2 regions of the Rhodoferax sp. GW821-FHT02C08 genome follow, and region 2 is predicted to be linked to the other one. Evidence: predicted binding sites of a transcription regulator. Region 2 holds the regulator's gene; the other holds the start of a gene.
The links. Region 2 encodes HrcA, which represses chaperone genes, less so after heat shock. Its sites were predicted from a motif close to TTAGCACTCNNNNNNNNNGAGTGCTAA; they were not measured.

Region 1: a site for HrcA is predicted at 1,313-1,339, ahead of AC07VY_RS13580 (co-chaperone GroES). Genes of this name have one in related genera too.

Annotation. Positions count from the first base shown of each region.
Region 1 covers NZ_JBWKVR010000009.1:185,121-188,532, reverse strand. The annotation lists gene groL (chaperonin GroEL) at 1-922, opposite strand, end outside; gene AC07VY_RS13580 (co-chaperone GroES) at 973-1,263, opposite strand; gene AC07VY_RS13575 (hypothetical protein) at 1,568-1,966, opposite strand; gene AC07VY_RS13570 (EAL domain-containing protein) at 1,951-2,835, opposite strand; gene AC07VY_RS13565 (response regulator) at 2,865-3,412, opposite strand, start outside.
Region 2 covers NZ_JBWKVR010000018.1:57,273-60,684, reverse strand. The annotation lists gene AC07VY_RS19560 (hypothetical protein) at 1-335, opposite strand, end outside; gene AC07VY_RS19555 (Panacea domain-containing protein) at 337-840, opposite strand; tRNA gene AC07VY_RS19550 (tRNA-Ile) at 1,015-1,091, opposite strand; gene hrcA (heat-inducible transcriptional repressor HrcA) at 1,124-2,128, opposite strand; gene AC07VY_RS19540 (NAD kinase) at 2,157-3,050, shown strand; gene recN (DNA repair protein RecN) at 3,054-3,412, shown strand, end outside.

The sequences.
Region 1 (3,412 bases), on a different contig from region 2:
TCAGGCCGACTTCTTCAGCGATAACCTTGCCGCCGGTCAGGATGGCGATGTCTTCCAGCATGGCCTTGCGGCGGTCGCCGAAGCCAGGAGCCTTCACAGCCACAACCTTCAGGATGCCACGGATGGTGTTGACCACCAGGGTCGCCAGTGCTTCGCCATCGACTTCTTCAGCGATGATCAGCAGAGGACGGCCAGACTTGGCAACTTGTTCCAGGGTAGGCAGCAGGTCACGGATGTTGCTGATCTTCTTGTCGAACAACAGAACAAACGGGTTGTCCAGCAAAGCGGCTTGCTTTTCTGGGTTGTTGATGAAGTAGGGCGACAGGTAGCCGCGGTCGAATTGCATGCCTTCAACCACGTCCAGCTCGTTGGCCAGCGACTTGCCGTCTTCCACGGTGATCACGCCTTCCTTGCCGACCTTGTCCATGGCGCTGGCGATGATGTCACCAATGCTGGAGTCAGAGTTGGCGGAAATGGAGCCGACTTGGGCGATTTCCTTGGAGGTGGTGGTGGGCTTGGAAGCCTTCTTCAGCTCTTCCACCAGGGCTGCCACAGCCTTGTCGATACCGCGCTTCAGGTCCATCGGGTTCATGCCGGCGGCCACGTACTTCATGCCTTCGCGGATGATGGCTTGTGCCAGCACGGTTGCGGTGGTGGTGCCGTCACCAGCCAGGTCGGAGGTCTTGGAAGCAACTTCCTTGACCATCTGCGCACCCATGTTTTGCAGCTTGTCTTTCAGTTCGATTTCCTTGGCCACGGACACACCGTCCTTGGTCACGGTAGGGGCGCCGAACGAACGCTCCAGAACCACGTTACGGCCTTTAGGGCCCAGGGTCACCTTGACTGCGTTAGCCAGGATGTTTACGCCTTCAACCATGCGTGCGCGGGCTTCGCCGCCGAAAACTACGTCTTTTGCTGCCATGAGAATTTCTCCGGATTCAATTAATTAAGGGGACGGTGAAAGGCGAGAAATTACTTCTCGACGACTGCGAACAGGTCGTCTTCCTTCATCACCAGCAGTTCGTCGCCAGACACCTTGACGGTTTGGCCGCTGTACTTGCCGAACAGAACGCGGTCGCCGACCTTGACGGTCAGGGCGGAGATTTCACCCTTGTCGTTCTTCTTGCCTGGGCCTACAGCCAGCACTTCGCCTTGATCTGGCTTTTCAGCAGCAGAGTCAGGAATCACGATGCCGGAAGCGGTCTTGGTTTCGCTGTCAATACGCTTAACGATCACGCGATCGCCGAGGGGACGTAGGTTCATGGAATCTCCTAAAGATGAAATGTTGCAAAAAGGGGATGAAGCAAAAGTGTTAGCACTCATTGCCTTCGAGTGCTAATGATAAGGGCTTCTTGTGTCAATTCAAGGTCAGAGGCTGCAAATTTGGAAAATTGGTTGCGGATGGGCAGGGCACAGCCTGTGAAATGCGTATCGGGGCGGGTGTCGGTTTCCGCGACCCCCCTTGTTTCAGATTGAAAAACGTGCAATGAAATCACTCACGGTTACGACGCGACATCGTGCGTCCTTTGCCACGTGGCTTACACCGCCCAGTCTGACTCCGGCAGTTTCATGCCGCAGTCAGCAACTGCTCCACCATCGGTTGAAGTTCAGACCACGGCAAAGTCTCGCCGTGTGAGGCCCCCGAAGAACTTGTCTGCTTGGCCGCGGAACTGCTAAATACGGCCAGCCTGGCATACGGAGAAGATCGACGTGCATGGTGCTTGAGTGCGCCCAACATGTCTACGGCCAGCATGGCATCAATGAGCACTATGTCCACCTGCTCGGTCAGCAGCGTGAATACCGCGTCGGTTGCACTCGACACGTCGAGGACGCGACTTGCGGGTGCCAGCGCGGCGCACCATTGACGAACCTGGTCCCGGTACAGCCCCGATTCGAATACGGTCAGGATGCATAGTGGATGCAGGTTCGGTGCATCACCGCGTGGCCTGTTCAGCCGGTTGTACACAACGCTCTTCCTTCCATTGAATCGCCTGATACCACTAGTTCGCCCCATGAACCGGCAAGATGTTCTTGGGCGGAGTTTCGGTGATGCGCCGGCCACCGGGTTTGATTTGGGTCAATACTTTTGTCAGCGTCTGACATCCTGTTAGTAAGCCCAATCCAGGATAGACATCCGGCCAGTAGACTGAACGTAATCTGAACTTCCATCGGGGGGATCAATAAAATGCTCTGAAGCTCGTTGCCTTCAAGAGCGCGTACTAAGCACTGCTGTTCTTCGGCTTCGATGTCTTCGGCAATGCAGCACAGATTCAGCCGGTACGCCACCTCCCCGATCAGCCGCGCGATCTCGCAGGTGCTTGGGTTCACGGCGATGCCGGAGACGAATCGGCGAGCAATCTTGAGGGTCGGGATCGAAAGGCACCGCAGGCAGACCAGCGAAGAATAGCCAGTGCTCAAAGGTAGGCTGGGTTTGCGAAACGCCCGCCGCAACGGTATGGCCATGCGGTCGATCAGCGGTGTCTCCATCAACTTGAATCCGATCAGATCGCATGAAACCTGATGCCGATCCATTGCCATGGCCAAATATCGCGTGCGACGGTCGCGGCGGAGCTTCAGCGATGAAAAATGGAGCGCGAGCACCATCCTTGTTGTCAATGAATCCCGCATCGCCTGTGGTGTGGCGCTGACCCAGCCCCAACTGAATTGCGCAGCTTCGTTGGCACTTGTCGTCTCCTCACATGCGTGCATGATTTTTCCTTGAGTGAGATCCAGTACAACCCCTGTCGCGGCCAGCGGCTCTGGGGTCAGATCGAACTGTAGGAAAAGCGAATGCGAACGTCTGTGGGGAGTTTTTGACCGATAGCGTACGGTCAAGTGCGACAGTTGCGTGGTCTCAACTGCCGCTAGGTGTCCGCGCCCACCAATTTGTGCCGCATCGCCAGCCGCACCAGGGCGGTGACGTTGGATACGCCAAGCTTGTTCATCAGCCGGCTTCGGTAGGTATCTACCGTCTTGGACGACAGGTGCAGTTCGCGGCCGATGACAGTGCTAGATTGTCCTTGCACCACCATCACCACTATTTGACGCTCGCGCGGTGACAGCGCTACGAACGGATCCTCATCCTGGTTGCCCGTGAGGGCCTGCGCCACCAGATCGGCTACATCCTGCCCTAGATATCGCTTACCTTGCAGCACAACCTCGATGGCTCGCAGCACTTCGCTTGATGCTGCACCCTTGAGTACATAGCCAACCGCGCCCATGCGCAATGCCTCGGTCACATGCTGGGGCTGGGCCGACATGGTGAGCACCACGGTCTTCACATTGGCATTGCGCCGCTGCAGCTCCACCAGCACTTCGAAGCCTGAACGGCTGCCGAGGCTCAGATCAAGCAACAGCACCTGGGGCATTTGACGGAGGATTTCTGAAATGGCCACCGTGGGGTCGGCGGTTT
Region 2 (3,412 bases):
CTTAGGGCGGAAAGGATGACACTACCCAAAAATTTGCGCGTATCTGCAAGCTCTGGGTTTGCTGTGAAAAAAAGACTGATGAGCAACAGCAACAACGAGCATACGATTACAAAGCCAGCAATGTTCGTTGGAGCGGTTGAGTTCGATCCAAAAAACTTTCCCAGCCAGCCCAAGTTTTGCCCGTTGTGTTGCAGCCGATAAAGCTCGCCAGAATCAGCGTAAAACTTCTCCTCCGCTTGAGCGGACAAATTAGCCTGCCCATTGGTATGCGCCTCAACATCAGGATTGATCGCCACCTCACCAATATCACCGCGAGGTGTTGGCCCAGTCGCCATATTACGCAGCAGCCTGTTGCTTAGACTTGTCCACCATTTCTTTGAAATGTGCAGCTATACGTTCGAACGGGATATCGGCACCCTTCACACCAGCTTTTTCCGCCCAAGTGATCTCCCACGGACTGCCTTTCGCATGAGTCATTTCAGATAGCGTAAGCCCCGTGAACTTCCCGTAGCTAGCCCAGACATTTCGCAGAAATTTCTTAACGGATTCATCCTGCGGTGGTGGCACCTCGGCGAGACCCAACGAAAAGTCAAAATCTGTCGCTTTCGCGGAAATTGGATTCGACCCGAAGCATTTGAACTCATGATAAAGCGATGAAATAACCGGGCCATACTGCCAAGCCTCTACCGTCTCGTCTATGAGTGGGGTTCCTGTATATCCGGCATACCAGCCATGCGCGTAGTAAACCAGTTTCTGCAGCTTCATGGGGCGAATCGTCTCCCCATGCTCCTTAGCAAGATCAATGAAATAGTTTGCTATTGCTTTTGGACTGTAGATCATAGAAATTGTCCTTTCACCAAGCTGTATTTAAATACAGCACTAGCTAAACATTAGACCACTACCGCAAATTTCAAGCCATCGCAACTATCGAGCGACGCATGGAAATTGTAGAAAAACATCCACAAATGTAGAAAGGCCCCAGCACCTTGATCGGGCGCTAGGGCGCATGAATAATGGTAGGGCGTGAGTGACTTGAACACTCGACCAAAGGATTATGAGTCCTCTGCTCTAACCAACTGAGCTAACGCCCCACACAACCCAGCATTCTAACTGGCGCCGGGGCCTATTTTTGGTGGCTGAGGGCGTTGCTGACCAGCTTGGACGTAATGTCCACAATCTGGATCATGCGGTCATAGGCCATGCGGGTGGGACCGATGACGCCCAAGGTGCCTACGATCTGGCCATCGACCTCATAGGGTGCACTGACGATGGACAGCTCTTCGAAGGGCACGACCTGGCTTTCACCACCGATATAAATACGAACGCCCTCAGCCCGGCTGGAGACATCCAACAGGCGCATCAGCTGGGTCTTTTGCTCGAACAGATCAAACGCCCGGCGCAGATGGCCCATGTCGCTGGAAAAGTCGCTGACGGACAGCAGGTTGCGCTCTCCGGAAATGACGACCTCGTCTTGCTCGCGCGCCAGAGCTTCGGAGCCGGCATTCACCGCCGCCTGCATCAGGCTGGCGATTTCGCCGCGCAAAGATTCAACCTCATTCTTCAAGCGTTCGCGCACCTGCTCGATGGACAAGCCGGCGTAATTGCCGTTCAGGTAATTGGCCGCCTCGACCAGTTGCGAGGACGAGTAATCTACCTCGGTGAAGATCACGCGGTTCTGCACATCGCCCTCGGGCGAGACGATGATGACCAAAAAACGCCGCTCGGACAGGCGCAAAAATTCGATATGGCGAAACACCGAGGTGCGCCGCGGCGCCATTACCACGCCAACAAACTGCGACAGGTTGGACAGCAGGTTGGCGGCGTTGACGATGACTTTTTGCGGCTGCTCGGCCACCAGCTTGGGCGGTGCCAGCGGGCCGGGCTGGGCGGTGAGCATGGTGTCCACAAACAGGCGGTAGCCACGCGCGGTGGGGATGCGGCCGGCCGAGGTGTGCGGGCTGACGATCAGACCCAGCTCTTCCAGGTCGGACATCACGTTGCGGATGGTGGCTGGCGACAGGTCCAGGCCCGAGGCTTTGGACAGCGTGCGCGAGCCAATTGGCTGGCCATCGGCGATATAGCGCTCGACCAGCGCTTTCATTAACAACTTGGCACGGTCATCGAGCATGTCACCATTTTAATGATGTAATTTGTAGATGAAATCACAATTCCGCCACGTGGCGCTATTTGGGAAATATGCTGCACCGGGCACCCATGTCGCCAACGCCTCATCATGCAAGGTGCTGGAGGACATTGCACTTTTTTTAAGCAGCCAAGGATGCTCCGTGGTAGTGGACCTGGACACGGTGGCCAACACCGGCCTGCAGGGCTATCCGGCACTGGATGTAGACGCGATTGGCAAGCAATGCGACCTGGGCCTGGTGGTCGGCGGCGACGGCACCATGCTCGGCATAGGCCGGCAGATGGCCCAGTACGGCGTGCCGTTGATCGGTATCAACCAAGGGCGCCTGGGCTTTATTACCGACATCCCGCTCAACAATTACCAGGCCACGCTGACGCCGATGCTGCTGGGCGCTTTCGAGGAAGACCACCGCAGCCTGATGCACGCCCGGGTCATGCGGGCGGGTGAATGCGTATTCAGCGCACTGGCCATGAACGACGTGGTGGTGAACCGCGGCGCTACCTCTGGCATGGTGGAGCTGCGGGTGGAGGTGGACGGCCACCTGGTGTCCAACCAGCGGGCCGACGGCCTGATCATCGCCACGCCTACCGGCTCCACCGCCTATGCGCTGTCGGCCGGCGGGCCGCTGATGCACCCATCCATCCCCGGCTGGCTGATGGTGCCCATTGCCCCCCACACATTGACAAACAGGCCCATCGTGCTTGCAGATGCTGCGGAGGTAGCTATAGAACTCATAGCAGGCCGAGATGCCAGCGCAAACTTCGACATGCAGTCGCTGGCCACCCTGCAGCACGGTGACCGCATCGTCGTGCGCCGCTCCGAGCACCGCGTGCGCTTTCTGCACCCCCAGGGCTGGAGCTACTTCGACACCCTGCGCAAAAAACTCCACTGGAACGAGGGCGCCTGAGCCATGGCATTGAAACGCATCACCCTGCGCGACTTCGTGATCGTGCGCGAGCTGGAACTGGACCTGCACACCGGCTTCAGCGTGCTCACAGGCGAAACCGGTGCGGGCAAATCCATATTGATAGACGCCCTACAACTGGCCCTGGGCAGCCGGGCCGACGCAGGCACCGTGCGCGAGGGCGCGACCCGGGCCGACATCAGTGCCGAATTCGACACCGCCCCCGCCACCACCGCCTGGCTGGAAGACGCTGGCTTTGACCTGGGCGACAGCCTGCTGCTGCGCCGTACCGTGGACACGCAGGGCAAAAGCCGCTCCTGGATCAACGGCAGCCCGGCCACTGCCACGCAGCTGCGTGAAATCGG